3 regions of the Bradyrhizobium sp. CCBAU 11361 genome follow, and region 3 is predicted to be linked to each of the others. Evidence: predicted binding sites of a transcription regulator. Region 3 holds the regulator's gene; each other region holds the start of a gene.

Region 1 (10,309 bases), on a different contig from region 3:
TGACGGCGTCTGTCGTTACGCCCCCTTCGGGCGCACGATGGCCCAGCCGATCCGCAGCAGCTGCTGGCGGCCGGTCACCAGCCATTCGAAGGCGCGCGGCACTTCCGGCACGATGCCCGGGAAGCGCTTGAGGATGTCCGGCGGCGGCGTGCCCGCGGTGTCGGAGGCGCGCCAGACCACGACGCCGCCGGTCTCGCTGAACTTGGCCGGATTGATCCACGGCGTGCGCGCGGGCTCGGCATCGATGAACAGATGCGGGCGGCCGGAATGCAGCGCGATGAGGCTCGCAAGCTGGGTCTCGCCGGCCACCGCGCGCAGGCGATGGTTGGTGCGGCGGGCAAAGCTGTCGTCGAAGAAGTCCGAGATCGCGCGCGCCGGCATCGAGGTCGCGATCTCATTGGCGCCGGTCCAGGGCAGGAACAGCACGGCGAGCACGACGCCGGCGGCGGGCGCCACGACGGCGGCGGCCCACACCGTCCGCAACATCCGCGCGCGGCGCATCGCGATGAGGTCGCCGGCCGCCACCACCACGGCAAGTCCCGACATGACCAGCACGACGCCGGCGCCGCCGACGACGGCATCGAGCCCGAGCAGGCCGGAGATCAGCACCGCGCCGAGCGCAGGCGCCAGCGCGAAGAAATAGACGAAGTTGTGCGCGAGCGGCTCGACCGGCGGCCGGTAGATGATCGGCGCTTCCTCGCCCTTGGCGACGAACAGGCCGCTATTGAGAAAGGTCAGCGCCGGGATCGCCGCGGCCCCGAGCACGAGCCCGCCGAGCAGCCAGACCGCGTGGATCGCGCGGGCGCTCAGCTCGGCGACCGCAGGCAGGGTCGGCAGGACAAGCGTCTCGGCGCGCATCAGCCAGACCGCATAGGGCAGCGCCAGCACGGCGACGACGATCAGCGCGAACAGCGGATCGAGCGCGCGCAGCGTGCGGCGGCCGCCGGCGGTCGCGACCGCGAAGACGACGAGCAGCAGGAGCAGGAAGACCGCCGCGGGCGTCGTCAGCAGCAAGAGGCCCGCCTCGATCGACCAGGCGAACCAGGCGTTGCCGCGGCGCTGGCCGATGATCTGCCAGGAATGCAGCAGCAGCAGTGCCCACAGCGGCCGCGCCAGCACCAGCGGGCCGAAATCGAGCGCGGGCGAGGAGAAGGCCAGCACCGTCATGGTCAGCAGCACGGCGAGCACGGCCTGCTGTGAGCCGACCACGGCGCGGGAGAGATGATAGAGCGCGATGAAGGTCGCGACCTCGCAGAGCTGGGCGAGGACATAGACGCCGAACATATGGCCGCCGGCAGCGCGATAGGCGATGTCGGCGAGCCAGACCGGCAGCGGCGGGCCGAGATCGGTGCCGACCTGGTATTCCCTGCCGAAGGCCAGGAGGGTCGCAAGGGTGCCGGGCGGGCTGCGATAGAACACCAGCGCCACGAACAGCCACATCGCGGCCTGGAGCAGCACGGCGATCCACACGATCAGCCGCGGCCGGGCGCGAATGAGCTCGATGACCAGGGAGGTAAACCGCATGCAACGCCCGAAAGATGCAGCCAACCCGTCCAGCCGGCCCTATTCGCTCACGAGTGTTTTGATAAAGGGTGCTGCGCGTCGTGGCAACGACCCTCTGCTCGTCATGCCCGGGCTTGTCCCGGGCATCCACGTTCTTTCGTACCGCGGCAAAGACGTGGATGGCCGGGTCATAGGCGAGCGGAAGCGACGCCGTCCTTCGGACGGCTATGCCCGGCCATGACGATGTGGAGGTTGCGGGACTAGACCCTAGAGATTCGCCGACGCGTCGACCTCGACGCTCGCTTCCACCTGCGCTCCAACCTCGGTCAGCGAAAACAGGTCCTGCACCGGCTCCACCGTCCAGGGCATGTGCTTGGCGCGAGCGGCGGCGACGGGGGCGAAGAAGCTGCGGTGGTGGACGGTCGGGCCGAGGCGGTTCAGCGCGTCGAGATGCTCGGGGACGCCATAGCCCTTGTGCTGCTCGAAGCCGTAGCCCGGGCAGTCCTGCGCCAGCGCGCACATCAACCGGTCGCGCGTCACCTTGGCGACGATCGAGGCCGCCGCGATCGACAGCACGATGCCGTCGCCGCCGATCACGGCCTCGCAGTCGCACGCCGTATCGAGCCGGTCGCGGCCGTCGACGAAGACGTGGCGGGGCGCCTCGGGCAGCGCCACCACCGCGCGCTTCAGCGCCCACAGCGAGGCGCGCAGGATGTTGTCGCGATCGATCCGGGCGGGCGAGGCGACGGCGACCGAGACCTGCGCTGTGGCGCAGATCTTGTCGAACAGCTTCTCGCGCTGCTCCGCCGTCAGGCGCTTGGAATCGTCGATGCCGCGCGGAATGCGGTCGGGGTCGAGAATCACTGCCGCCGCCACCACGGGACCTGCGAGCGGCCCGCGGCCAGCCTCGTCGCAGCCCGCGACCGGCCAGATGCCGCGCTTGATCAGCGCCCGCTCGCGGCGGAAGCTCGGCGGCGCGACGGCGATGACGCCTTTCGGGCCCGCGCTCTTGCCGGTCGAAGGCTTGGCTGCCAAGGCCTTTCCAGCCTTTGCAGGTGCTGCCTTGTTCGCAGCGTCCTTCTTGGGCGCAGCTTTGGCCGACGTCTTGGCGGACTTGTCCCGAATCATGGCCGGGATCGTGCGCAAGCGGCCTGCCCAGCGCAACCGGGAACCCCTCGCAATTCCCGTTATTCAGGTGAGCGACCTACTCGGCCAGATGCACCCGCCGGTCCTCGCCGACCTCGATGCCGGGCGCAACCACGACTTCCCAGGGATGGCCGTCGGGGTCGGCGAAATAGCCGGAATAACCGCCGTAGTCGGTCTCATGCGCGGCCTTCAGCAGCCTTGCTCCCTTGCTGACGGCGAAAGCCAGCACCGCATCGACCTCCTCACGCGCGCGGCAGTTCCAGGCGAGCGTGATGCCGCGGAAGGTCGTCGGCCTCGGCTTATCAGGCAAGGCCGCGTCGGCCGCGAGCTGGTCCCAGTGAAACAGGGCAAGCACCGGACCGCCGGTATCGTAGAAGGCGACGGCCTCGCCGGTCGCCTTCAGCCGGCGCGAAAAGCCGAGGGCATCATAAAAGGCGATGCTGGCACGAATGTCGCTCACACCCAGTGTGATGACGGTAAGCCGCGGCACCGGGACCGGGAGTTCCATGTTACGCCTCTTCCGCTTCCCGATCAGAACAGGCTGAGCTGATCGCCGTTCCGCTTCGGCCGCGCAAAGTGATCCATCGTCAGTCTTGCACGACGCTTGTTGAGCCCGAGCCTCTCGCAGGCGATCTCGAAGCGGCGGCCGATGGTCCAGGCCATCGGGCCGGTGCCCTTCATGCGCTCGCCCCATTTCGCGTCGTAGTCGCGCCCGCCGCGCATGTCGCGGATCAGCGTGAAGACGTGGCGATAGCGGTCCGGATAGTTCGCCATCAGCCATTCGCGGAAGAGATCGCGCACCTCCAGCGGCAGCCGCAGCAGCACGTAGGAGGCTTCCTTGACGCCGGCATGGGCGGCCGCATCGAGAATACGCTCGATCTCGGAATCGTTCAGCGCGGGGATCACGGGCGCGACCATCACGGTGGTGGGAATGCCGGCGTCGGAGAGCTGCTTCAGCGCCTCCAGCCGCTTCGGCGGCGTCGAGGCGCGCGGCTCCATGGTGCGCGCCAGCTTCGGATCGAGCGAGGTCACCGAGATCGCGACCTTGGCGAGGTTGCGCTTGGCCATGCGCGAGAGAATGTCGATGTCACGCACCACCAGCGCCGATTTGGTGACGATGCCGACGGGATGACCGGCGCGCTCCAGCACCTCCAGGATGCCGCGCATGATTTTGCGCTCGCGCTCGATCGGCTGGTAGGGATCGGTGTTGGTGCCGATCGCGATCATCCGCGGCTCATAGCCTGCTGCTGCGAGCTCCTTCTCCAGCAGCGCCGGGGCCTCCGGTTTGATGAACAGTTTTGTCTCGAAGTCGAGCCCCGGCGACAGGCCGAGATAGGCATGGGTCGGCCGCGCGAAGCAGTAGACACAGCCGTGCTCGCAGCCGCGATAGGGATTGATCGAGCGGTCGAAGCCGATATCGGGGGAATCGTTGCGGGTGATCACCTTGCGCGAGGTGTCGACCGCGACCGTGGTCTTGAATGGCGGCAGCTCTTCCAGGCTCTGCCAGCCATCGTCGAAGGCGACGCGTGCCTCGGCCTCATAGCGGCCGCTGGCGTTGGATTGCGCGCCCCGCCCTCGCCTGCGCTGCTTGTCGATGGCGACAGCGAGCTCGGGGAAATCAGAAGGCGCACCCGCCGGCTCGGAGGGCGCCGTGACCGGCGGGTGCTTGAGAGCATGAGAGGATGCTGGACTCATGAAGCCAAGATAGCACGCCGAAAGAACAAATCAAGAACAAGAACTAAAAACGTGAAAACAACCCCATGCAGAGTAGAAGCGCCCAAACTTCGGGCGCCTGCCTTTGACCTCACGCAACACCGCCCTCACCACGATCTCGTTTGATGCCGCCAAGGATCGATCGCGCCGGAACTCAGTTGGTGACGATCCCGGGTGAAGGTCGGCAGGAACATGACAAATCAACAACAATCGGCCGCCGCGAGCAGCGACCTCGATCTCCTCGATCGGTACTGGCGCGCCGCCAACTACCTCTCCGTCGGGCAGATCTACCTGCTCGACAACCCCCTGCTGCGCGAGCCGTTGCGGCCCGAGCACATCAAGCCGCGTTTGCTCGGCCATTGGGGCACAACGCCCGGTTTGAACTTCATCTACGCCCACCTCAACCGCGTCATCCGCGCGCTTGATATCAACGTGCTCTATGTCTGCGGTCCCGGTCACGGCGGGCCGGGCATGGTCGCCAACACCTATCTCGAGGGCAGCTACAGCGAGATCTATCCTGATATCGCGCGCGATAAGGACGGATTGCGCAAGCTGTTCAGGCAGTTCTCCTTCCCCGGCGGCATTCCGAGCCACGCGGCGCCGGAGACGCCGGGCTCGATCCACGAGGGCGGCGAGCTCGGCTACGCGCTGGTGCATGCCTACGGCGCGGCGCTGGACAATCCCGACCTGATCGTCGCCTGCGTCGTCGGCGACGGCGAGGCCGAGACCGGCCCGCTCGCGGCGTCCTGGCACTCGAACAAGTTCCTGAATCCCGCCCATGACGGCGCGGTGCTGCCGATCCTGCATCTCAACGGCTACAAGATCGCGAGCCCGACCGTGCTCGGGCGGATGTCCGACGGCGAGATCCGCAATCTGTTCCACGGGTTCGGCCACGAGCCGCTGTTCGTCGAGGGCGATGATCCCAGATTGATGCACCGGATCATGGCGGACGCGCTCGACGTCGCATTCGCCAGCATCCGCTCGATCCAGCGGCACGCCCGCGACGGGCGCAGAAAGGTCGAGCGGCCCCGCTGGCCGATGATCGTGCTGCGCAGCCCGAAGGGCTGGACCGGACCGAAGGAAGTCGACGGCAAGAAGGTCGAAGGTTTTTGGCGCGCGCATCAGGTGCCGGTCGCAAGCTGCCGCGAGAACCCGGCGCATCTGAAGGTGCTCGAAGACTGGATGCGCAGCTACGAGCCGGAAAAACTGTTCGACGCGAGCGGTGCGCTCATCGCCGAGCTCCAGGCGCTGGCGCCCGAGGGCAATCGCCGCATGGGCGCCAATCCGCATGCCAATGGCGGGGTGCTGAAGAAGGAGCTGAAGCTGCCGGACTATCGCAGCTTTGCCGTCGAAGTGCCGCAGCCCGGTGCCGTCACGGGAGAAGCGACGCGCGAGCTCGGCAAATTCTTGCGCGACGTCATCCGGCTCAATGCGCAAGAGCGCAATTTCCGCATCATGGGTCCGGACGAGACGGCGTCAAACCGTCTCGACGCGGTGTTCGAGGCGACCGAACGGGTCTGGATGGAACCGACCGAACCCTACGACGTGCATCTCGCGCAGGACGGCCGCGTGATGGAGGTGTTGAGCGAGCATCTCTGCCAAGGCTGGCTCGAAGGCTATCTGCTCACCGGCCGTCACGGCTTCTTCTCCTGCTACGAGGCCTTCATCCACATCGTGGATTCCATGTTCAACCAGCACGCCAAATGGCTGAAGGTGACGCGGCACCTGCCGTGGCGCCGTCCGATCGCCTCGCTCAATTATCTGCTGACCTCGCATGTCTGGCGCCAGGACCATAATGGCTTCAGCCATCAGGATCCCGGCTTCGTCGATCTCGTCGCCAACAAGAAGGCCGACATCGTCCGCATCTACTTCCCGCCCGATGCCAACACGCTGCTGTGGATCGCCGATCATTGCCTGCGGACGTACAACCGCATCAACGTGATCGTCGCCGGCAAGCAGCCGTCGCCGCAATGGCTGTCGATGCAGGACGCCGCCACGCATTGCGATGCCGGCATCGGCATCTGGGCCTGGGCGGGCACGGAAGACGCGGGCGCCGAGCCCGATCTGGTGATGGCCTGTGCCGGCGACGTGCCGACATTGGAGACGCTTGCCGCCGTCGACCTCCTGCGCAAGGCGCTGCCGGATCTGAAGATCCGCGTCGTCAACGTCGTCGACCTGATGACGCTGCAGCCGCAGGATCAGCACCCGCACGGCCTGTCCCATCGCGACTTCGACGGCCTGTTCACGCGCGACAAGCCGGTGATCTTCGCCTATCACGGCTATCCCCATCTGATCCACCGGCTGACCTATAACCGCACCAACCATGCCGGCCTGCATGTGCGCGGCTTCGCCGAGGAAGGCACCACGACGACGCCGTTCGACATGGTCGTGCTCAACGAGCTCGACCGCTACCATCTCGCGATCGAGGCGATCGAACGCGTGCCGGGGCTTGCGACCAGAGCCGCGCAGGTGAAGCAGCAGCTCCGCGACAAGCTGATCGAACACTCACGTTACGTGCGCGAGCACGGCGAGGACATGCCCGAGATCCGCGACTGGGTCTGGCCGGGCAAGCCGGGCTGACGCCATGCCGGCGTTCGAGGCGGTTCTCGTCCTCAACTCGGGCTCCTCGAGCATCAAGTTCGGCCTGTTCGAGATCTCGGCGGCCGAGCCTGCGCTGCTCTGCAAGGGCCTGCTCGACGAGCACGAGGCCAAGCCCCGGCTCGTCGTGAAAGGCCCTGCGGGCGAAGATCTGTTCGAGAAGCGGCGGGACGAGACCGATGCCGACGGCGGTCATCTGTTCGCCGACGTGCTCGCCTTCATCGACGACCGGTTCGGACAAGACAGCTTGCGCGCGGCCGGCCACCGCATCGTCCACGGCGGGCCGGATCATTCAGGTCCGGTCGAATTGACCGACGATGTCTACGCAAAGCTCGAGGCGCTGACGCCGCTGGCCCCGCTGCACCAGCCGCGCTGCCTCGCGCCGATCCGCACCCTCTCCGCGATCCGCCGCGCGCTGACACAGATCGCTTGCTTCGACACCGCCTTCCATCACGGACTTGCACCGCCTGCGAGCCGCTTCGCGATTCCGAGGCGCTATGAACAGCAGAGCATCCGGCGCTACGGCTTTCACGGGCTGTCGTTCGAATATGTCGCGGGCCGCCTCGCCGGAATCGCGCCGGAGCTCGTCGCGAGGCGCACCGTTATCGCGCATCTCGGCAATGGCGCAAGCCTCTGCGCACTCCGCAACGGCCGCAGCGTCGACACCACGATGGGACTGACGCCGCTCGACGGCCTCGTGATGGGCACGCGAAGCGGCACGATCGACCCCGGCGTGCTGCTCTATCTGCAACAGCACGAGAGAATGTCCGTCGAGGATGTCCAGCACCTGCTCTATCACGAGTCAGGCCTGCTCGGCGTTTCCGGCCTCTCCGCGGACATGCGCACGCTGCTCGCAAGCCGCGAGGCTGCAGCACGGGAGGCGGTCGATCTCTTCACCTTCCGCGCGGCGCAGGAGATCGCGATGATGGCGACCACGCTTGGCGGGCTGGACTGCCTGATCTTCACCGGCGGCATCGGCGAGCATGCGAAGGAGATCCGCGGCGCGATCGGTGAGCGCCTCGCCTGGCTCGGCGTGCGCATCGATGCCGTCGCGAATGATGAGGGACGCGAGCGCATCAGCGGCGGCGAGAGTGCTATCGACGTGTTCGTCATCCCAACGAATGAGGAACTAACGATCGCGCGGCATTGCGCGGAGGTGCTGCAAGCGATGAAGAGCTAATTTGATTAACGCGCGATGTCAGCCAACCCGTCATTGCGAGCGAAGCGAAGCAATCCAGACTGGTTCTGCGGCGGGATTCTGGATTGCTTCGCTTCGCTCGCAATGACGAAGAATGCGGCGACAGCGCGTGTCACAACGCACGATTCGAGTATGCGGAAGCAGACCCCTCACCCAGTCAGCCCGCGTCGACCAGCGGTGCTGCCCTCTCCCGCAAGGGGAGAGGGCACTGCAATGCGCAGCTCGCTCTCAATGCGTCCCCGACCATATCTGGATACACCCGATCGCGACCTCGATCAGGATCAGCACCACCACGGCGATCTCGAGGCGCAGCGAGCGCTGGGTGTCGATGATGTCGGTCAGCGCATTGGCGGTCTCGGATACGGCGGTGAGCTTGCGCTCGAGCGTGTCCAGACGCTCCTTCAATTCGTACTCGTCTTCGAGGCGGGCATAGAGGCGGTCGAGCTCGGGCTTCTCCCAGAGCACATCGGGCTTCTCGGCAACCGCGACGCGGCCCGCAACGCGCTGCTGCACCAGCAGCGCGTTGCCGATCAGTTGCAGAATGGCCCTGCGCCGGCGCGGCGTGCGGCCGCGCTCGGCGAGCTCGCGCGCGAACGGCTCGATGACGTCGAACACCGCCGCGACACGCCGTTCGTCGCGTGCCAGCGACGTGCTCTTGGCGAGCGCGTCGGCGACCAGAAGCAGCCGGTCGTCGGAGAATTTGGCGAGGCAGATCGGCCCGCCCGGCTGGATCGCCTCGGCGCTCTCGTCGTTGCAGAGCTGCGCCTGCGCGGTCTCCTCCTCATAGGGGCTGAATTCGCCGATCACACGCGGCTTCAGGCCGTCGATCAGCACCTTCTCCTCCGAAGGCAAAAGGCCGATCAGCACCACGACACCGTAGCGGAAGATCACGGCAAGGCCGGCATGGACGCGGAAGGCGGCCGGCGTCGACGACACCAGCGCGCCGAGCTCGAGGCCCGAGGCATTGATGCGGTCGCCCAGCATCAGCGCCCGGATCCGCAAGGTCGGCGCGGCGGCCGGCCTGGGAGATGTTGACGGCGCGCTAACGGCGAGTTGATCGGCGGTCATGCGAAGCTCTCTCCAGCACCGTGGATTGCCTGCTTTTCCCGTTCCCGGGCGTCGTCTCGCTCCGGATTAATACGGTCAAGGCGAAATTGCGCCGAAATATTCGGCAATATTGCCACCTCGCGCGGAACATCTTTGGATGCGATGGCGCTGTCAGGTTAGCTCCGGCAGTTTACCATCGAACAGCGAAGCCCCGCCGAAAAGTTGCACTCGGCATTGCCGCGTGTTTATGACAACATCATAACAAGTTACGCTTCTCCCGAAGTGCGGACATCGAAGCCTCAATCATGCTGAGCGTCATCATTCCGACCGAGGGCGTCGAGCAGACGGCGGTTGCAACTCTGGCCGCGCTGGTCCCCGGTGCCGCCGCGGGCGTCATCCGCGAAGTGCTCCTGGTCGACGGCACCCGCAACGGCGTCATCGAGCGCGTGGCCGACGTCGCCGGCTGCCGTTTCATCGGCTACGAGGGATCCTCGCAGGGCGCGGCGCTCGCCGCCGGCGCGCTCCAGGCCCGCTCGCCCTGGCTGATGTTCCTGCCCGCAGGCGCCGTGCTGGAAACCGGCTGGATCGATGAGACCACCCAGTTCATCCAGGCCGTCGCGAGCAGCGGCCGGGACCGGGCGGCAGTGTTCCGCTATGCCCGCTCGCCGTACACCGATACTGGATTCCGCGACGTGCTCCGCGCCGTGGCCCGCAAGCTGGTCGGCCCGCTCGGCGATCAGGGACTCTTGATCGCGCGCGACCATTACGACCGGATCGGTGGCTACCCGCCCCAGGCCCGCCGCTCCGAGGCGCGGCTGCTGCGGCGGCTCGGCCGCTCGTCCCGGACCATGCTGCGCAGCCGGATCGTCATGGTCGGCTGACGCCACCAAATACTTGCCAGCGTCAAATAATTATTTGACAATGGCAAGTATCGAGGTGACCCATGGCATTTGACGGGACAGACGACCACATCGCGGCGGTCCGCGCCTTCAACCGCTTCTATACCCGCAAGCTCGGCGTGCTCGACCAGCACCTTGGGCAAAGCCCGTTTTCCCTCAGCGAGGCCCGGGTGCTCTATGAACTCGCGCACCGCGACGATCTGGC
Region 2 (10,309 bases), on a different contig from region 3:
ATGATGAGGCGGTCGACCAGCACGTGCTTCTCGAGCCGCAGGTTGGGCCGGTTCAGCGCGGGCTTGAGGAAGCCGCGCGCCGAGGACCAGCGTCGGCCGCGCTTCTGGTTGACGTGGAAATAACTGGTGCCTTCGTTGTCGCCGGTGTTGAAATCCGGGATGCGCTTGACCCCCATTTCTTCCGCGGCATCGCCGACGGCGTCGAGAACGTCCCACGATATCCGCGGCGGCTCGATGCGCCAGCCGCCGCCGACACCGTGATGCTCGCTCGCGCCCAGGAAGTGATCCTCGATCCGCTTGAACAGCGGCAGCACGTCGTCATAGCCCCAGCCGGTCATGCCGAGCTGGCGCCAGTGGTCGTAATCGGCGGCCTGTCCGCGCATCGAGATCATGGCGTTGATCGCCGAGCAGCCGCCGATCACCTTGCCGCGGGGATAGGCCAGCGCACGGCCGTTCAGGCCCGGCTCCGCCTCGGTCTTGAACATCCAGTCCGAGCGCGGATTGCCGATCGCGAAGAGATAGCCGACCGGAATGTGGAACCAGATCCAGTTGTCGTCACCGCCGGCTTCGAGAATGAGGACGCGGTTTTTCGGATCGGCCGACAGGCGGTTGGCGAGAATGCAGCCCGCCGTGCCCGCTCCGACGACAATGTAGTCAAACTCACCTTCAAGCCGCCCTGGCATTCTGCTTCCACCCAAACAGGCGTCATGCCCGGGCTCGTCCCAGACATCCACGCGCTTTCTGTCCTAATAGGCAGACGCAGCGGATCGGGACAAGCCCGGCCATGACGGGAGGACAGGGCTCCCCCCGATCCGTAGCGGTTAGGTGGACTGCGGCTTGCATGGTAGACAGTCCTGTATTCCCAACAAAGCTTGAGACCATCCATGCCCATCGTGAACCGTGTCGCCGACCTTCAACCCGATATTCAGGCCTGGCGCCGGGACATCCACCAGCATCCCGAATTGCTTTATGACGTTCACCGCACCGCAGCATTCGTTGCGGACCGCCTGCGCGAGTTCGGCTGCGATGCGGTCGTGACCGGCCTCGGCCAGACCGGCGTGGTCGGCGTGATCAAGGGCAGCAAGCCGGCCGGCGACGGGCTCAAGGTGATCGGCATGCGTGCCGATATGGATGCCCTGCCGGTCGATGAGCAGACCAACCTGCCTTACGCCTCCAAGACTCCGGGCAAGATGCACGCCTGTGGCCATGACGGCCACACCGCGATGCTGCTCGGTGCGGCTCGCTACCTCGCCGAGACCCGCAACTTCGCCGGCGATGCTGTCGTGATCTTCCAGCCGGCCGAGGAGGGCGGCGCCGGCGGCGCGGCCATGGTCAAGGACGGCCTGATGGAGCGCTTCGGCATCGAGCAGGTCTACGGCATGCATAACGGCCCGGGCATCCCGATCGGCTCGTTCGCGATCCGGCCGGGTCCGATCATGGCGGCGACCGACGAAGTCGACATCATGATCGAGGGCCTCGGCGGCCATGCCGCGCGTCCGCACAAATGCATCGACTCCGTTCTGGTCGGCGCGCAGGTGATCACGGCCTTGCAGTCGATCGTGGCGCGCAGCGTCGATCCGCTGGAATCCGCCGTGATCTCGATCTGCGAATTCCACGCCGGCAATGCCCGCAATGTCATTCCGCAGACCGCGACGCTGAGGGGCACCATCCGCACGCTGTCGCCGGACGTGCGCAAGCTGGTCGAGAAGCGCGTGCACGAAGTGGTGGCGGGCGTGGCGCAGATCACCGGCGCCAAGATCGACCTGCACTACAAGCGCAACTATCCCGTCGTGAACAACCACGCCGCGGAGACCGAGGTGGCGCGGCGTATCGCGAGGCAGGTCGCGGGCGATGCCAACGTGCACGAGATGCCCCCGCTGATGGGCGGCGAGGATTTTGCCTATATGCTGGAAGCGCGCCCCGGCGCCTTCATCTTCTGCGGCAACGGCGACAGCGCCGGCCTGCACCACCCCGCCTACAATTTCAACGACGAGGCGATCGTGTTCGGCACGTCCTACTGGGTCAAGCTGGTCGAGGAATCGCTCGCGGCGTCTTAAAGCCTAACCAGAAGCACATATGAAAAGGGCTCGTGCATCGCACGGGCCCTTTGTTTTGAGGATCTGATCGGCTCAGAAGATCCGCGAGAAGATCACGTAGAGCGTGGCCGACAGCATGATCGCGCAGGGCAGCGTCAGCACCCAGGCCATCAGCAGGTTGCGGATGGTCGCCATCTGCAGGCCCGAGCCGTTCGCGGCCATGGTGCCGGCGACGCCAGACGACAGCACGTGGGTGGTCGAGACCGGCAGGCCGAACACGTCGGCGGCGCCGATCGTGGCCGCGGCGACGAGCTCGGCGGAGGCGCCTTGCGCATAGGTGAGATGGGTCTTGCCGATCTTCTCGCCGACCGTGATCACGATGCGCTTCCAGCCGATCATGGTGCCGAGACCGAGCGCGATGGCGACCGCGATCTTCACCCAGTTCGGGATGAACTTCGTGGCGCTATCGAGCCCGCCCTTGTAGGCGTTCAAGGTCGCGACCTCTTCCTTGTTGAGGTCGTTTTCTTTGTCCTTCATCAGGAAGCGGATGGCTTCCGAGGTCAGGTACATGTCGTTACGGGTGTTGCCGACCACTTCCGCCGGTACCTTGTTGAGCGAGCCGTACTTCACGACCTGGTCGCCGACATCCTTCACCAGCACCGACAGCGAGGGGTAGGTGCCTTCGCTGATGTGGTGCGAGGTGATGTACTGCGTCACCGCAGGACGGGGATCGCCTATGATCGAGTGACCGGCGCCCTTGGCCGCGATCACCTTGGAGGCGGCCTCCGAGACCTTCTGGAACTGGGCGACCTGGGATTCCGGCAGCGCGCGGTTGAGCGCGTAGGCGGTCGGCACGGTGCCGATCAGGATCAGCATGATCAGGCCCATGCCCTTCTGGCCGTCGTTCGAGCCGTGGGCGAAGCTGACGCCTGTGCAGGTCGCGATCAGCAGGCCGCGGATCCAGAGCGGCGGCGCCTTGTTGCCTTCGGGCGCGGCATAGAGCGCAGGGTTGCGCACGATGAACTTGAGCAGCAGCAGCAGCACTGCGGCGCAGATGAAGCCGAACAGCGGCGACAGCAGCAGCGCGTAGCCGATCTCGGTGGCCTTGCTCCAGTCGACGCCCGAGGTGCCGTCGCGGCCGCGCATCACGGCGTTGGCGATGCCGACGCCGATGATCGAGCCGATCAGCGTGTGCGAGGAGGAGGCGGGCAGGCCGAAATACCAGGTACCGAGGTTCCAGAGGATCGCGGCGATCAGCAGCGCGAACACCATCGCGAAGCCGGCGCTGGAGCCGACCTGGAGGATCAGCTCGACCGGCAGCAGCGAGACGATGCCGAAGGCGACCGCGCCGGAGGACAGCAGCACGCCGAGGAAGTTGAAGAAGCCCGACCACATCACGGCGACTTCGGCCGGCAGCGAATGGGTGTAGATCACGGTCGCCACCGCGTTGGCGGTGTCGTGGAAGCCGTTGACGAATTCGAAGCCGAGCGCGATCAGCAGCGCGACGAACAGCAGGATGTAGGGCAGGAAGGTCGTCACCCGTGTGCCGGTCGCGTTGACGTCGGCATAGATGCTGTAGGCGACGAACAGCAGGCCCGCGGCGAGGATGCCGAAGAACAGGATCATCGTCAGCGGATTGAAGCCCTTGTCGAGATTTGGCCGCGAGGCCGGCTGGATCGGCGCGGGATCGGCTACCGCGCGGTCGAATGCTACATCGGTCATGTCAGGACGCCCCTTAACTTTCAGGTAAGGGTATTGTCCGCGATGGATTTGAAGGCTGGATGACAAGCGGTGGTTGAAAGGCGTTTTCCCGCCGTTATTTAGGCGGCGCGCGCGGATTTCTTCTGCAAGTTGGCCGCGATCTTCAGATCTTCGACGAAGCGCTGATATTCCAGCACTTTGGCTTCCGGGTCGGGCAGCCGCAGCAGATAGGACGGGTGCACCGTCACCAGCGCCTTGCGGCCGTCGGGAAGGTCGATCAGCCGGCCGCGGGTCTTGCCGATCGGGGTGATCTTGCCGAACACGCTTTGCGCGGCGGTGGCGCCCATCGCCACGACGAGATCGGGTTGAACGGCCGCCAGCTCCCGCTCATACCATTGCCGGCATGCCCGGATCTCCTGTGTATTCGGCTTCTGATGCAGGCGGATTTTTCCGCGCGGCACGAATTTGAAGTGTTTGACCGCGTTGGTGACATAGACCTTCTTGCGATCGACGCCGGCTTCCTCCAGCGCGCGGTCGAGCATCTGGCCGGCGGGGCCGACGAAGGGATGGCCGGCGAGGTCTTCCTTGTCGCCGGGCTGCTCGCCGACCAGCATGATGGTGGCGTCTTTCGGGCCTTCGCCGAACACGGTTTGCGTCGCGTCCTTGTAGAGCGGGCAGGCACGGCAATGCGCGGCCTCCTCGCGGAGCGCTTCGAGATCGTTGGCGGTTGCCTTGTGTCCCATGATGGCTTCCGGACGTGGGGAAATCCGTCCGCCGGTCCAGCGTTCGGCATCGGCGAGCAGGGGTCCAAGTATCGATCCAAGTACCGATGCGTCCTGGAGGTTCCTCCGGCGCTTCACCGGCGCGTCGGTTGTGGTCAGCCGGTCGGGCTGGAAATGGCGCCGCCAGGTTTCCTCCAGGCGCCCTGGGGCCGGCCACTCCGCCCGGCTGATCCCAGGCGTGAAGGAGATCGCGTGACCGTTCCAATGGGCACAAACGTCAGGCGTGAGGATCGACCAGGGCATGTCGGCAAAACGACGTGCGAAGAACGGCGCGGCGAATGCGACGATGTGATGCTCCGGCTCGAACCAGGCGGCGTAATGCGCCTTCTGCTCGCGCCCGATCTCGCGGAAGCGGACGAGATCGCGCATCCGCTGCGCATCGCGCTGCACCGTGCCTGCCATCGTGATTGCCTGCGCCACGTCGGGATCGCTCATCGTTGCGAGCAGGTCGTGATCGACCTTCAACCGCCAGAGCAGGCGATAGAGCAGCGCAAAACGCTCGCCCTCGCGATGCAGGATCGCGACGCGGGCAAGCTCGATGAAATTGGCCGGCACGGTGAACGTGCTCTCGGTCTCGATCGGCGGAAGGCTCGGCGCTTCGGACAGGCCGGGCGGCATCTGGTCTTCCGTCTGGCCTTGCACGTGCCACACCACGTCCGCCGGGGCGACGTGATGCAGGGCGAATGCGCGAGCGGCTTTGCGCCAGCCGTCGAAATCGGTCTCGCTGTTCAGGGTGACGAGGTACATGGCACTCGAATCCTCTTGATTCCGCTCATGAATCCGAAGGCGCGCCAATTCGATTGACTCCCAGGGCGCCGTTAGCTTTATAATAGAACATATCATGAACAAATGAGCCAGCCGCGGGTTCTTATTTTTGAGCCACGGCACCTATCTCAAAGGAGCGGCGAGCATGAGCGGCGCACGCATGAGCGCGCTTGCGACCCTGCGCGGCCAGATCGAGCGCATCGAGACGGCGGAGGTCGTGCATCAGCGCGATCGCGTCGCGCTTGGCCATGGCGAGGTCGACAGCGCGCTGAAGGGCGGACTTGCGCGTGCGGCGATCCACGAGGTGTTTTGCGAGGGGCGCCAGGGCGCCGCCGCGACCGGGTTTGTCATGGGCGTTGCGGGACGCGTGACCGCGCGCCGGCCGCTGCTGTGGGTGCGGCAGGATTTTTCGGAACTGGAAGCCGGCGCGCTGTCGATGAGCGGGCTCGCCGAACTCGGCCTCGACCCGCGCCGCGTGGTGATGGTGCGCGCGGCCGATGTGGAGAGTGCGCTGCGCACTTCGGCCGATGCACTGGCCTGCGATGCGCTCGGCGCGGTCGTGCTCGAGCTCTGGGGCGAGACGCGGCAGTTCGATCTCGTGGCGAGCCGCAAGCTGACGCTGGCCGCGCAAGGCTCCGGCGTCACCGGCCTGCTGCTGCGGATGGCCGCGCAGCCGCTGCCCTCGACCGCGGAGACACGATGGATGCTGCGTGCGACGCATTCGCCGCCTGGCTCGATGTGGAGCGCCTGGGGCGCGCCGCGCTTCGATGCCGAGCTGTTGCGCAATCGTCATGGCCCATGCGGCCGGTGGATCATGGAATGGAAATGTGATGAGTGCCAGTTCAGTGAATCGTCGGCGTATCCTCAGCCTGTGGCTGCCGCACCTGCCCATCGTGCGGATCCAGCGGTTCCTTGGCAGCGCCGGACTGGGTAATAATCCTGAACCCAGCATCGTCGTCGTCAAGGAGACCAATGCGCTGGTGATCCATGCGCTGGATGAGGCCGCCGAGCGCCTCGGCCTGCATATCGGCCAGCCCCTGGCCAATGCGCGGGCGATGTGCCCGGACTTGCGGGTGTTCGATGCCGATGTCGTCGCCGATGCGAAGACGCTGAGCGACATCGCCGACTGGTGCGACCGTTTCACGCCGCTGGTTGCGCTCGATCCGCCGCACGGGCTGTTTCTTGATATCACCGGCTGCGCGCATCTGTTCGGCGGGGAAGCCGCGCTGTTGCAGACGCTGGTTCGCGCGCTCGGCCGACAAGGCTTTGCCGTCAGCGCGGCGATTGCCGGCACCTCGGTCTGCGCGCGGACTCTGACGCGGCAAGTCACAGGCACCATCGTCGCCGATGGCGGGGAAGCGGAGGCGATCAGCCGGCTGCCGGTGTCTGCGCTCGGCGCGGGCGAGGCCATCACCACCGGCCTGCGCCGCGCCGGCCTGAAGACCATCGGCGATGTCGCATCGCGCAGCGCCCACGAGATCACGGCGCGGTTCGGCGCGCGGTTCTCCACGCTGCTCGCGCACGCGCTAGGGCAGGGCGATGCGCCGATCAATCCGCGAAAGCCGCTGCCTGATTACATCGTGGAGAAACGTTTTGCCGAGCCGATCGCGACCGACACCATGATCGCGATGACATTGTCGCGGCTCGCCGACACGTTGATCGCGTCCATGGAGAAGCAGGGCAAGGGCGCGCGGCGGCTGGAGGCTGCCTTCTTCCGCACCGACGGCGTGGTGCGCGCGATCATGGTCGAGACCGGACGTCCGGTGACGCGAAGCGCGGTCATCGACCGCCTGTTCCGCGAGCGGCTCGATGCGCTCGCCGATCCCCTCGATCCCGGCTTCGGCTTCGACATGGTGCGGCTGTCGGCGAGCCGCACCGAGATCGTGGTGCAGGAGCAGCGCGATCTCGACGCCCATGTCCACGACAATGACGAGCTCGCCGCGCTGATCGACCGCATCGCCGCGCGGATCGGTGGAAAGCGCGTCGTCGTGCACCTGCCGCAGGACACGCATATTCCTGAATGTGCGGTGCTGGCCGCGCCGGCGCAGCATCACCTCGCCGCCGCCATGCAGGCCGAATGGCCGGCGCGCGCCGAGGGCGAGCCGCCGCTGCGTCCCTTAAGGCTGTTCGACAAGCCGGAGCCGGTCACAGTGCCGTTCGCGACCGTGCCGGATGGTCCGCCGCATCAATTCACCTGGCGGCGCGCGAAACACGCGGTGGTGCGGGTGGAGGGGCCCGAGCGCATTGCGATGGAATGGTGGCGTCAGGACGGCAAGCAGCTGACGCGGGATTATTTCCGCATCGAGGATGCCGAAGGCCTGCGCTTCTGGATTTTTCGCGACGGTCTTTACGAAGGGGAGGTGTTCGACGCCGACGGCAAGCCGGTTCCTCCCGGCTGGTATGTGCACGGTCTCTTCGCATGACCGCGTCCGCTTATGCCGAGATCGGCATCACCACCAATTTCTCCTTCCTGCGCGGCGGTTCGGATCCGCGCGCCTATGTGCATCAGGCAAGTATCCTCGGCATCTCCGCGATCGGCATCGCCGATCACAACACGCTTGCCGGCGTGGTGCGGGCCTACAAGGAGCTCGACAATGACAAGGTGCTGCACAAGCCAAAGCTGCTGATCGGCGCGCGCATCGTCTTCATCGACGGCACGCCCGACATTTTTGTCTATCCGCGCGACCGCGCAGCCTATGGCCGGCTCTGCCAGCTTCTCACCAGGGGCAAGCGCGGCGACGACATCACGCGGATCGAGAAGGGCGAGTGTCGTCTCACCTTCCCCGATCTCCTCGCGTTTTCGGAAGGCCAGCTTCTGGTCCTGACCCTGCCGCATCGCTTCGAGCCGGCGCGGGCGCTGGATGTTCTTGCAAAGCTCAAAGCGACCCGCGCCGATGGCGTGTGGCTGGCGGCGAGCCTGGTCTATCGCGGCGACGACCGGCGTCGCCTGGCGCGGCTCGATGATCTCGCGGGAAAAGCAAAGGTGCCGCTGCTCGCGACCAACGAGGTGCTCTATCACGATCCCGGCCGCAGTCCCCTCCAGGACGTGCTGACTTGCATCCGTGAAAAGACCACGATCGAGGCGGTCGGACGGAAGCTCGAGGCCAATGCCGAGCGCTTTCTCAAAACTCCACGCGAAATGTCACGGCTGTTCCGTGACTTCCCCGAGGCGATCGCGGAGACCATGCGCTTTGCGAACAAGATCGACTTCTCGCTCGACCAGCTCAAATATCAATATCCGGACGAGCCGGTGCCGCCGGGCAAGACCGCGCAAGGGCATCTGGAGGATCTGACCTGGGCGGGCGTCGATAAATATTTCGCCGGCGAAATCGATGACAAGCTGCGTGCCACACTCAAGAAAGAGCTCGCGCTGATCGCCGAGCTGAAATACGCGCACTACTTCCTCACTGTGCACGACATCGTCCATTATGCGCGCAGCCAGAACATCCTGTGCCAGGGCCGCGGCTCGGCGGCGAATTCGGCCGTGTGCTACGTGCTCGGCATCACCTCGGTCGACCCGACCAAGGTCGATCTCTTGTTCGAGCGCTTCATCTCCAAGGAGCGGCTGGAGCCGCCCGACATCGACGTCGATTTCGAGCATTCGCGGCGCGAGGAGGTGATGCAATATGTCTATCGCCGCTATGGCCGTCACCGCGCCGCGATCATCGCCACGATCATCCATTATCGTCCGCGCAGCGCCATCCGCGACGTCGGCAAGGCGCTGGGTCTGACCGAGGACGTCACCGCCGCGCTCGCCGACACCGTCTGGGGGAGCTGGGGTAGTGGCCTCAACGACATGCAGGTCAAGCAGGCCGGGCTCGATCCGCAAAACCCCATGATCAACCTCGCGGTCGAGCTTGCGACCGAGTTGATCGAATTCCCGCGTCATCTCTCCCAGCATGTTGGCGGCTATGTGCTCACCCAGGACCGGCTCGACACCTATGTGCCGATCGGCAACGCCGCGATGGACGACCGCACCTTCATCGAATGGGACAAGGACGACGTCGACGCGCTCAACATGATGAAGGTCGACGTGCTCGCGCTGGGCATGCTGACCTGCATCCGCAAATGTTTTGATCTGATCGCGGACCACAAGGGCGAGCACTGGGTTCTGGCGAGCGTTCCGCAGGACGATCCCAAAGTCTACGACATGCTGTGTGACGGGGAGTCGCTCGGCGTGTTCCAGGTCGAGAGCCGCGCCCAGATGAACATGCTGCCGCGCCTGAAGCCGCGGACGTTCTACGACCTCGTGATCGAGGTCGCGATCGTGCGGCCGGGGCCGATCCAGGGCGACATGGTGCATCCGTATTTGCGGCGGCGGAACGGCCAGGAGAAGGTGTGCTATCCCTCGCCATCGCCCGAGCATGGTCCCGCGGACGAGCTCTACAGGGTGCTGCACAAGACGAAGGGCGTGCCGCTGTTCCAGGAGCAGGCGATGCGCATCGCGATCGAGGCGGCCAAATTCACCCCCGAGGAGGCCAACGGCCTGCGCCGTTCGATGGCGACCTTCCGCAATGTCGGCACCATCGGCACATACGAGGACAAGCTGATCGGCAACATGGTCGCGCGCGGCTACGATCCCAACTTCGCCAAAAGCTGCTTCGACCAGATCAAGGGCTTTGGCAGTTACGGCTTTCCTGAGAGTCACGCGGCGAGCTTTGCGCAGCTCGTCTACATTTCGTCATGGCTGAAATATTATCACCCTGATGCGTTCTGCTGCGGCCTTTTGAACTCGCAGCCGATGGGTTTCTACGCGCCGGCGCAGATCGTCGGCGATGCCCGCAAGAACGGCGTCGAGGTGCGTGACATCGACGTGTCCTACAGCTTTGCGCAGAACACGCTCGAGCAGGGGAGCGGCAAATATTGCGCGGTACGCCTGGGCTTCCGCCAGATCGACGGCTTCCATTGGCTGGACGAGGATGAGGAGCGCCTGAAACACTCCCAGCTGTCATTCCGGGGCGCGCCACTTGGCGCGAACCCGGAATCCATCGGACCGCATACGCCTGGCGGAATGGATGCCGGGCT
Region 3 (10,309 bases):
TCTTGTTGACGGCCTGCTCGAGCGTCATGCCCTGCACGGCATCGCCATCGATCTTGCTGATCAGGTCGCCGGACATGATGCCGGCCTTGGACGCCGGCGTGTCGTCGATCGGCGAGACGACCTTGACCAGGCCCTCCTCCATCGTGACCTCGATGCCGAGCCCGCCGAACTCGCCGGAGGTGGTCTCCTGCATCTCGGTCCAGGCCTTGTCGTTCATGTAGCGCGAATGCGGATCGAGCGAGGTCACCATGCCGGTGATCGCGCCTTCGATCAGCTTGGCATTGTCGGGCTTCTCGACATAGCTCGCCTTCACGCGCTCGAAGACTTCGCCGAACAGGTTGAGCTGGGAATAGGCATCATCTGCGCTCGCTGCCGCCCGCGCCGCCCACACGCCGCCGTGCGGACTGGCTACCAGAAGGGTCAAACACGCTCCCGTGAGCGCGCCCAGGGGGAACAGCAGGGATTTCCGCATGGATAGGCTTGCCTTTTTGCTTTAGCGGTTCTCTTGGGGCTTGGGAGGCGCCATGCAAATGGCGATCCAGCTCGCTTCTCACAATACCATTCTGGTTTCTTCAAGGCCGGGCGGCCACGCCGGCGGATACACGGTAAAAATCCCTTCGCCCGGACCTAAACTTTTGGCAACGTTCCGAAACCGTTTCGCGCAATGCGGCAATCGGTCGACCGACCCACGCCTCGCAGCTATGCGATTTTAGGATGGTTTTGGAGAGCTGGACGGGTTAGGCGATGAAACAAGGCTTCAAATTCTCGGGAGGATAATAATGAACGAAGCACCCCGCATCCGGCCGGAAAGGAACGCCGAACTCGGCGCCAGCAGCGAGCCGTTCCAGAATCTGCACGAATTCATCCGGAAGGCGCGCGCCAACCTCAACCAGAATGCCTGGGACTATATCGTCGGCGCCGCCGAGACCGAGACCACGATGCGCCGCAACCGGATGGCGCTGGACGAGATCGCCTTCCGCCCGCGCGTGCTGCGCGACGTGCGCAAGGTCGATGGCTCCGTCGAGCAGTTCGGCCGCAGGATGCGCCTGCCGGTGGTGCTCGCGCCGGTCGGCGCGCTCGAGATCTTCGACCCGGATGGCGCCGCGAGCGTCGCCCGTGCCGCCGGCACCTTCGGTGCGGCACACATGCTGAGCTCGGTGTCCGAGCCCGGCCTGGAGAAGACCGCCGAGGCCGCTCCCGATGCGCTGCGCCTGTTCCAGCTCTATGTGCGCGGCGACGACGCCTACGTCGCCGATGTCGTCAGCCGGGCCGAAAAGCACGCCTACGCCGCCTTCTGCCTGACCGTCGACACCGCCCATTACAGCCGTCGCGAACGTGACATCGCCAAGCGCTACGTTCGCGAGAGCCGCCTGCGCGCCACCGGCGGCGAATTCCAGAAGGGCCTGGAGTGGCGGTCCGTGAAGATGATCAAGGACAAGTTCAAGATTCCGCTGATCCTCAAGGGTATTGCCACCGCCGAGGACGCGCTGATCGCGATCGATCACGGCGTCGAATGGATCTACGTCTCCAACCATGGCGGCCGCCAGCTCGATCACGGCCGTGGCGCCATGCATGTGCTGCCTGAGATCGTCGAGGCCGTGAAGGGCCGCGCCAAGATCATGGTCGATGGCGGCTTCGGCCGCGGCACCGACATCGTCAAGGCGATCGCGGCGGGCGCGGACCTCGTCGGCATCGGCCGGTTGCAATGCTGGGCGCTGGCGGCGGCCGGCGAAGCCGGCGTGACGCGGATGCTGGAGCTTCTGGAGGACGAGGTGCTGCGCTGCCTCGGCCTGTTGGGCGCCACCTCGTTCGCCGAGGTCAACAAGTCCTGCCTGCATCAGGCGACCGCAACGAATGCGCCGAGCGTGTTCAGCGCGTTCCCGCTGTTCGACCACGAACCTTACCGATACTGATCTGAAAGGATGCAATGACCTCGCTCTCTCCCGGCAGCGCGGATGCGCTTTTGTTCGATCTCGGGCGTGTCGTGCTCGACATCGATTTCTCGAAGGCGATCGCCTGCTGGGCGGGACATGCCGGCTGCAAGCCGGAGGCGATCGTTGCCCGCTATGTGCGCGACAGCGAGGCCTATCGGCTGCACGAGGTCGGCAAGATCAGCGACGAGGACTATTTCGCCTCGCTGCGCGCCTCGCTCGGGATCGGCATCTCGGATGCGCAATTCCTCGAGGGCTGGAACGCGATCTTCGCGGGCGAGATGCCTGATATCGCGGAGTTGTTGCCGCGCGCGGCGAAGCGCATGCCGCTCTACGCCTTCTCCAACACCAACCGGCCGCATGTCGACCATTTCTCGAAGGAATATGCCGGCCTGCTCGGCCATTTCCGCGAGCTTTATCTGTCGTCCAGCATCGGCCTGCGCAAGCCGGACGCAGCGGCATTCGACCATGTCGTGGCGGCCATCGGCGTGCCCGCCAGGCGCATCGTGTTCTTCGACGACCTCGCCGAAAACGTCGAGGGCGCGCGGGCGCGCGGATTGACCGCGGTGCATGTGACCTCGCCCCGCGATGTCGGCGATGCGCTCAAAGCGCTGGGAATCTGATCGAGATACAGCGGCCTGCGGGTGAAACCGGGGAGTTCCCCGGAACCGATTTGGCCAGAGATCAGGAACCAAATCGCTTTGTACATTTTTATACAGAGTTCCGGGAACGGAATGCCCGCTTCCGGACTCTTGAGTCCGTTGGGACTTCTACGGACGGACGCATCATCGTGTTGGGCAAGACCTACCTCACCAAGCAGGCCTCTCTCCTGCTCGAATTCGCCAGAACGACGTCGGATTCTGACCTTTCCGCCAAGCTGATCAGCAAGGCCGCCGACCTGAAATCCCGGGCCGATCCGCTGCCCGACAAGGATCAAGGGCCCAAAGCTCCCGACGTGGCGCCGGACGCCCGTCCGGACCAGCAAACCGGTCGTTGACCGATGCTGGCCGTGGCTCTCGTCATTGTCGTCTTTGCCATGGCCACACTCGTACCGGTCTTTCTGATCGTCCGGACCATGCCGCGCCGCACTTTGCGTTCTCCATAGAAGGGCGGCCGAGCGACAGGATGAATTATCCCGCTTCGTCGCTGTTTTGCCTCTGCGCCCGCACTCGGATAGAACGTTCCCCGTTCATTCGCCCGAACGTGCCCAGCAGGAGTCTTCCCCGTGGCCTTGATGCCGGTTTCTGACGCGCTCGCCGCGGTGCTGGCCGGCGTGAAGCCGCTGCCTGAAGAGATGATTCCACTCGACGAAGCCTACCACCACGTGCTCGCGCGCGACGTCGCGGCGCGGCGTACCCAGCCGCCGGAGGCGATGTCGGCGATGGACGGTTACGCCGTGCGCGCGGCCGATGCGGCCAAGGTCGACGCACAGCTCACCGTGATCGGCGAGGTCGCGGCGGGCGGCCGGCCGTTCGCGGGAGCAGTCGGCGCCGGCGAAGCGGTGCGAATCTTCACCGGCGGCGTCGTTCCCGCTGGCGCGGACGCGGTCGTGATCCAGGAGGACACGGTCGCCGAGGGCAAGCGCATCACGATCAAGGAAGCCGCTATCGCCGGTCGGCACATCCGCCCCGCCGGCGTCGACTTCCGCGAGGGCGACGTGCTCCTGCGCATGGGAACCCGGCTCACCGAGCGCGACCTCGCACTCGCCGCCGGGATGAATCACCCGCACCTCCCCGTCCGCCGCCGTCCGAAGGTCGCGATCCTCGCCACCGGCGACGAGCTGGTGATGCCGGGCATCAGCCCGGGTCCCGGCCAGATCGTCTATTCCAACGGCTACGCCCTGCACGCGCTCGCCCGCCAGGAGGGCGCAGATACCGTCGATCTCGGTGTTGCCGCTGATACGCTGGAGGCCACCACCGCCGGCATCCGCCGTGCCCGCGAGAGCGGCGCCGATGTCCTGATTACGACCGGCGGCGCCTCGGTCGGCGACCACGATCTGGTCCAGCAGGCGCTGAGGGACGAAGGCATCGCGATGGCGTTCTGGAAGATCGCGATGCGGCCGGGCAAGCCGATGATGCACGGCCGGTTAGGAGCGATGGGTGTGATCGGCCTGCCCGGCAATCCCGTGTCGTCCTATGTGTGCGCCTTCCTGTTCATGGTGCCGTTGATTCGCGCTCTGTCGGGCCGCGCGGTGATTCATCATCGTCGCGAGCGCGCCGTGCTCGGCCGCGAGGTCGGTGCCAATGACCAGCGCGAAGATTACCTGCGCGCACGCCTGGAGCGGCGCGACGACGGCACGCTTGTCGCCCTTCCCGTCAATCATCAGGATTCCTCGCTGCTTGCGAATCTCGCTGCGGCACAGGCACTTCTCGTGCGCGCGCCGTTCGCGCCCAAGGCCGAGGCCGGCACGCCTTGCGAGGTGCTGCGACTGCCCGCCTGAACCCGCAGGTCGTGCGCGTTCCGCGAACTTTGTCGCGTTCACGGTAAATTAAGCAGTTGCGGAACACATATCGAACATATAGTGTCCGTTCATGATTTGTTTCGAGCATCTAGCGGCTCGCCGCTGAATTCACCGTCTCGGAATCGAACGACATCAACCGGGGGATTTGGTCGAGATGTTAACGCGCAAACAATACGAGCTTCTGCGATTCATCAGCGAGCGTTTGAAGGAAAGCGGCGTGCCGCCCTCCTTCGACGAGATGAAGGACGCGCTCGACCTGCGCTCGAAGTCAGGCATCCATCGCCTGATCACCGCACTGGAGGAGCGCGGCTTCATCCGGCGTCTGCCCAACCGGGCCCGCGCGATCGAGGTGATCAAGCTGCCCGAGCTCCAGGCCGCCGCCGGCAACCGGCGTGGCTTCACGCCGAGCGTCATCGAGGGCAATCTCGGCAAGGTGCGAGCGAGCTCCAGCGCCTCCGTGGACGAGGGCGAACGCCCCGTTGCGGTGCCGGTGATGGGCCGCATCGCGGCCGGCACGCCGATCGAAGCGCTGCAGACCCGCAGCCACACCATCAGCGTACCGCCTGACATGCTCGGGTCGGGCGAGCACTACGCGCTCGAAGTGCGCGGCGACTCGATGGTCGAAGCCGGCATCCTCGACGGCGACATGGCGCTGATCCAGCGCAACGAGAGCGCCGACACCGGCGACATCGTGGTGGCGCTGATCGACGACGAGGAAGCGACGCTGAAGCGCTTTCGCCGCCGCGGTGCCTCGATCGCGCTCGAGCCCGCCAATGCGGCCTATGAGGTCCGCATCCTGCCGCCCAACCGGGTGAAGATTCAGGGCAAGCTGATCGGCCTTTACCGCAAGTACTGAGCGCGCTCCGCCGGTTGGCGACCCGCGCGTTGACGATTGGAGCGGACGATTGTCCGCTCCGGCTGGATAGTCTTTCTGGTTTTGCACAGATTATCCGGCCCCTCTCCAGCGGTACATCCTCGGGCACGCCGCACGAAGCCCTCATCGCTTCGCGACGCTGGAGATCGAGGAGACCATCATGCGCAAGATCGTTTTGAGCGCCGTCACGATCACGCTGATCGCAGCATCAGCGTCGCAAGCCTTCGCCGCACAGTCACACCATGTCCGCAAGGCAGCGCAGACGACGACGAGCGAGCAATTGCGCAATGCCCGCAACGCCGTCGCGAAGCCGTCGCAACCCGCTGGCAATATTCGGGCTGGTCGGCACCTGCTGGTCGCTGACGGGGACGCACGCCAAATGCACAGAAGCGGACTTTGTTCCTCGTGCATTTGAAAAAGATATTGTGATGGCAGCCTGCGGATCTAAGTCGCAGATTTGCCTACAACCGAGAAGACGCTAACATGCTTCCACTCTGATAGGGGCTAGTGCCTCCGAAGGAGGCGCGGGTCGCTATCCCTGAATGAGGAGCACCCGATGTGTGACTACAGTCTGCATGCCGTCGCGACGCGTCCCGCAGAAGTCGGCGAGACGATCGTCACGACCACTTTCCGAGGCACCTCGACGCGCGGCTTCGCCTCTGAAGCCGACATGTCCGTCGCGGTCTGCCTGCTGCCGGGGACGGAGCTCGCCTTCGCCGACAACGTCCGCTACGACAATCGCTGGATCTGGACGCGCACCATCAACTCCCGCGTCGGCAAGTTCGGCAAGATCGATCCGCACATTCCCGATCGCCATCACGACGCGATCGAATTCCCCGACGGCAAATACGTACTGGTGACGCAGCTCGTCGAAGGCCAGCGCGCGACCGTGCTGCAGTTGCCGGTGACCCAGCCCGTCGGCGAGCGCGAGCACAAGCCGCAGGTCATCGCCGATGGTCGGCCGACCATCACCCGCCTGCCGATCGGCTGAGGCAGCTCCCCCGGCTCACGGGTCGGGGCCAGCATCGAAATCGCCATCGCCGGCCGTGGCCGGCGACGTGGTGCGGTTTGCGTCCTGAGAATCCAATCCGCGGAGATCCCCCGCGCCTCCCCGTCGCACGAAGTTTGCGCGGCTCTGCCTGAATTTTGAACGTCCACTCCGCGGCCAGATCGCCGATGCTGTCACTGGCTTGAGGCGGCGGACACGGTCGATGAAAACCTTCATTCGCGTCGTTGAACTCTGGGTGCCGGACCGGACGCGCATGCGGCTGGAATTCGGCGGCGGCCTCTATGGCGAAGGGCTGTCCGCGTTCAAGGCCGTGAGCGAGAATTTGCGTTTCGGATACGACGAGGGCCTTCCCGGCAAGGCCTGGGCCAGCGGCCATCCCGTGATCCTCACCAAATTCGCCAACTCCTATTTCAAGCGGACCGATCAGGCGCTCGCGGCCGGCCTCACATGCGGCGTGGCGGTGCCGGTGTTTTCAGGCGAATTCTTGCAGGCCGTCATGGTGCTGTTCTGCGGCGACGACGAGGCGCATGTCGGCGCGATCGAGCTCTGGCACAATGACCCCGATATCTCCCACGAGATGGGGCTCGTCGACGGCTACTATGGCACCGCCGACATGTTCGAGTTCAACTCCCGCCACACCAGGTTTCCCCGCGGCTTCGGCCTGCCCGGACGCACCTGGAAAGCGGGCCTGCCGCTGATCATCAAGGACCTGCACAACGCCAGGAGTTTTCTGCGCTGGGAAGACGCCGCCGAGGTCGGCATCAATCTCGGCGTCGGCGTGCCCTATCGGACCGGCGTCGACCAGACCTGGGTGCTGACTTTCCTCTCCGCGCAGGCGACGCCCATTGCGCGACGCTTCGAGATCTGGGTGCCGAACGAGGCCCGTTCGGCACTGGTCTTTCGCGCCGCCGATTGCAGCGCGCAGACCGACCTTGCCGCGCTCTACGCGGACAAATCCATCGCCAGGGGCGACGGCAGCATCGGCGGAGCCTGGGCCACCGGTATGCCCGCACTCAACGACGATCTCGCGCATGACGGCTCAGCCGCGGCCGCCGAGGCTCGCGCGTCTGGACTGAGCCAGATGGTGGCCCTGCCGGTGATCGGGGCCGCCGGGCTCGACGCCGTGCTGGCCTGGTACCTGTAGCCTGTCCGTTCAATCCTCAGCCTGCATGTCCGCCTCGGATGGCGTCGCATCCCGGTTGCGGGGAGCAGCCGCCTGCGGCGCGAGGCTCGCGCCGAAATCGCCCTCGCCGGCGGTCGCCGGCGACCACGGACGGTCGGTGCTTCTCGCCTTCACCGCCTGAACCGCAAAGCCGTCGCCGCGCCGTGTCAGCGCGAGCGCGCCTTGGGCGGCGAGACGCTGCCGGTCGACCACCATCGCCGCACAATCCGGTGGCGCCGGCCGCGCCGTCACCACCAGCGCGGTGCGGCTGCAATCGTCCGCCAGCGCGTCGATGCGCATGGCCAGCGCGACCAGGCGCCCGTCGGCGAGCGGCGTCACGCAGCCAGCCTCGTCGCACGACACGCCGGCGGCGAGCGAGTTGCTGCCGGCATCGCGCGGATCGGCATCGGCAGCGAGCCACTCCTTCAGCAGAAAGCCGTCCTTGCTGGCCCGGATCATCTGCAGGCGCCCGTCCCTGCCCCGCACCGCGACGCTCTGGCCGTCCCCGGCGATCAGGATATCCGGCTGCCGCCCCGACAGCCCCCAGAGGATCGCCACCAGCAGCATCAGCGCGCCGGACCAGCGCAAGGGCGTGCGCAGCAGGCCCATTGCGATGATCCCCAGGCTGGCCGCGATCAGCGGGGCAATGCCGAAAGCCGGGATGCGGCCGACCGCGCCCGGCAGCGCGGCCACCCAGCGCGAGACCGCGACCATCCAGTCGATGCCGATCCCCATCAGCCACCAGAACACGCCGTCGAGCCCGAACGGCGCCGCGAGCAATCCGAGCAGTCCCGCAGGCATCACCAGCGCAGAGACCACCGGCATCGCGCCGAGATTGGCGAGCACGCCGTAGGGCGTGACGCGATGGAAATGGAAGGCGGCATAGGGCGTGGTCGCAAGCCCCGCGATCAGCGAGGCCAGAAACAGCATCGCGATCTCGCGGCCGCCCCACATCGCAACGCGCGCGGTCGCCGAATGATCGGGCGATGCGAACAGGTTCGGCATGCCGATCTGCACCAGCGCAACGAGCCCCAGCGTTGCCGCAAACGACATCTGGAAGCTCGGATGCACCAGCGCTTCCGGCGCGACCGCGAGCACGATCAGCGCCGCCACCGCCAGGGTGCGGAACGTGATGGCGCGGCGGTCGACCATGACGGCGATCAGCACCACGGCGGTCATGAAGAACGAGCGTTGTGTCGCAACCTCCGCGCCCGAGAGCAGCAGATAGAACGCGGCGGCAACCAGCGCCGCAGCCGCGGACCATTTCTTGATGGGGAAACCGACCGCCAGTCCCGGGATCAGAGCAAGCAGCGCGCGGACCGCGAAGAACACGACGCCGGCGACCACCGCCATGTGATAACCGGAGATCGACAGCACATGGCCGAGCCCTGAAATGAACATGGCGTCATTGACAGGCGTGGTGATCGCGTCGCGCCGCCCCGTCAGCAGCGCCGTCGCGATCGCGCGATTGTCACCTTCGAGTGTTGCCCGGATGCGCGCGTCGATCCCATCGCGCAGGCCCTGCATGAAGGCGGCATAGCGCAGCCGCAATCCACCGGCATCGGGCGGCACCGCTGCCGTGATCGCCCCCATCACGAAGCCCGAGGCGCCGATGCCCTGGAAAAACATGTCGCGGGAGAAATCGTAGCTGCCGGGGCGCACCGGCGAGATCGGCGGCATCAGCCGCGCCTTCAGCTGCACGAAGCTGCCGACCTCCGGCGCAGTCCCCTTCCGCACCGAGAGGCGCACGCGCTCCAGCTTGACGTCGCTCCGCTGCGCCTCCATCGCGGTGACGCGCAGCACGAAGCGGTCGGTGCGCTCGCGGATGTCGCGCGTCTCGACGAAGCCCGACAGCGACACCGAGTAGAGCGGCTTTGCGAGAACGGTGTGGTCAATGCGCGCCGTCTTCCAGGTCGCCATGGCAAAGCCGGCTGCGACCGCCGCGATCAGGATCGCAGGCGCGAACAGCCGGCTCCGCCGCAACAGAACCGCACTCAGCATCAACGCGATGGCCGTCGCAGCAACGACCCACAGCACCGGCTCATGATCAGCGGCAAAGTAGAGCGCGATGCCGCTGCCGAAGGCCACAGGCACCCACGGTAACAGCCGCCCGGCACCGGCCTCGGCGCGCATCCATTCGCGCAGTATCTCGACGAGCGCGGGCCAGGCGCCAAAGCCCGCCGGCACAAAGCCGCCGGCCGGAGCAGTCCGGCCGACGGGCCAGGTCCCCGCAATACCTTGGGACCGTATTGGCCGGCCCGGCTCCGCCATTCCCTGCACCTTACGATACGCGACGGAGGCCGAGGCTACTGGAACGTGCAGGCGGACGAATAGCGGTACGGATCAGGAACGAGCCACGGCGGGCGCTACTTTTCCTCTTCCATCGTCACGGCCACCGCCGCCTTGGCCGAGAGCCGGACCTTGTTGCCTTCGACGTCGGCGACGAGGCCCTTGTCGATGAAATGATGATGGCCCCTGTGGCTGCCCTCGCCGCTGTCCTTCTTGGTCAGCTTGATCCGATGGCCCTCGACCTTGTCGACGGTGCCGATGTGGACGCCGTCGGCGCCGATGACTTCCATATGCTCTGCGATGTTCTGCATGGTGGGCTCCTCGTTGGGGACCCCCACAACGCCCGAGAGGTCCTTTCCGTTCATTCGTGACACGACCGCCCGGCGCGATCGGCGACCGTTCTGCCTCTGGACGGGGGGCAGTCTCGGTTCGGCTCGATTGAGCCGAAAGTCTCATAAGGGGCCGGCCTTGGCAGGATTAAACTGCTCTCCACGCCTCCCCCGCACGGACGGGCCAGGTCGTGACAGCTCGCGGTACCGAAGGCCGCCGAAGCTCTTCTCAGGTGGTTCGAGGTTCCTCTGAG

Evidence for each region. Region 3 encodes LexA, which represses DNA repair genes until DNA is damaged. Its sites were predicted from a motif close to TGTTCNNNNTGTGTTCNG; they were not measured.
Region 1: the regulator LexA is predicted to act here: its motif matches at 4,366-4,383, upstream of XI08_RS26635 (PA0069 family radical SAM protein).
Region 2: the regulator LexA is predicted to act here: its motif matches at 5,350-5,367, upstream of XI08_RS04900 (ImuA family protein).

The regions. Positions count from the first base shown of each region.
Region 1 covers NZ_LBJZ01000185.1:111,136-121,444, reverse strand. The annotation lists gene XI08_RS26650 (glycosyltransferase family 39 protein) at 16-1,524, opposite strand; gene XI08_RS26645 (ribonuclease HII) at 1,771-2,631, opposite strand; gene XI08_RS26640 (VOC family protein) at 2,708-3,157, opposite strand; gene XI08_RS26635 (PA0069 family radical SAM protein) at 3,181-4,344, opposite strand; gene XI08_RS26630 (phosphoketolase family protein) at 4,555-6,942, shown strand; gene XI08_RS26625 (acetate/propionate family kinase) at 6,947-8,140, shown strand; gene XI08_RS26620 (RMD1 family protein) at 8,387-9,226, opposite strand; gene XI08_RS26615 (glycosyl transferase) at 9,511-10,086, shown strand; gene XI08_RS26610 (bifunctional helix-turn-helix transcriptional regulator/GNAT family N-acetyltransferase) at 10,149-10,309, shown strand, end outside.
Region 2 covers NZ_LBJZ01000008.1:267,839-278,147, forward strand. The annotation lists gene XI08_RS04880 (GMC family oxidoreductase) at 1-683, opposite strand, end outside; gene XI08_RS04885 (M20 aminoacylase family protein) at 885-2,057, shown strand; gene XI08_RS04890 (inorganic phosphate transporter) at 2,130-3,758, opposite strand; gene XI08_RS04895 (UdgX family uracil-DNA binding protein) at 3,857-5,266, opposite strand; gene XI08_RS04900 (ImuA family protein) at 5,430-6,218, shown strand; gene XI08_RS04905 (Y-family DNA polymerase) at 6,115-7,707, shown strand; gene XI08_RS04910 (error-prone DNA polymerase) at 7,704-10,309, shown strand, end outside.
Region 3 covers NZ_LBJZ01000195.1:230,993-241,301, forward strand. The annotation lists gene XI08_RS36625 (S41 family peptidase) at 1-472, opposite strand, end outside; gene XI08_RS36630 (alpha-hydroxy acid oxidase) at 780-1,913, shown strand; gene XI08_RS36635 (HAD family hydrolase) at 1,928-2,554, shown strand; gene XI08_RS36640 (hypothetical protein) at 2,722-2,928, shown strand; gene XI08_RS36645 (molybdopterin molybdotransferase MoeA) at 3,157-4,371, shown strand; gene lexA (transcriptional repressor LexA) at 4,547-5,248, shown strand; gene XI08_RS36655 (hypothetical protein) at 5,427-5,681, shown strand; gene XI08_RS36660 (hypothetical protein) at 5,823-6,257, shown strand; gene XI08_RS36665 (GAF domain-containing protein) at 6,478-7,419, shown strand; gene XI08_RS36670 (ComEC/Rec2 family competence protein) at 7,429-9,708, opposite strand; gene XI08_RS36675 (DUF2171 domain-containing protein) at 9,804-10,037, opposite strand.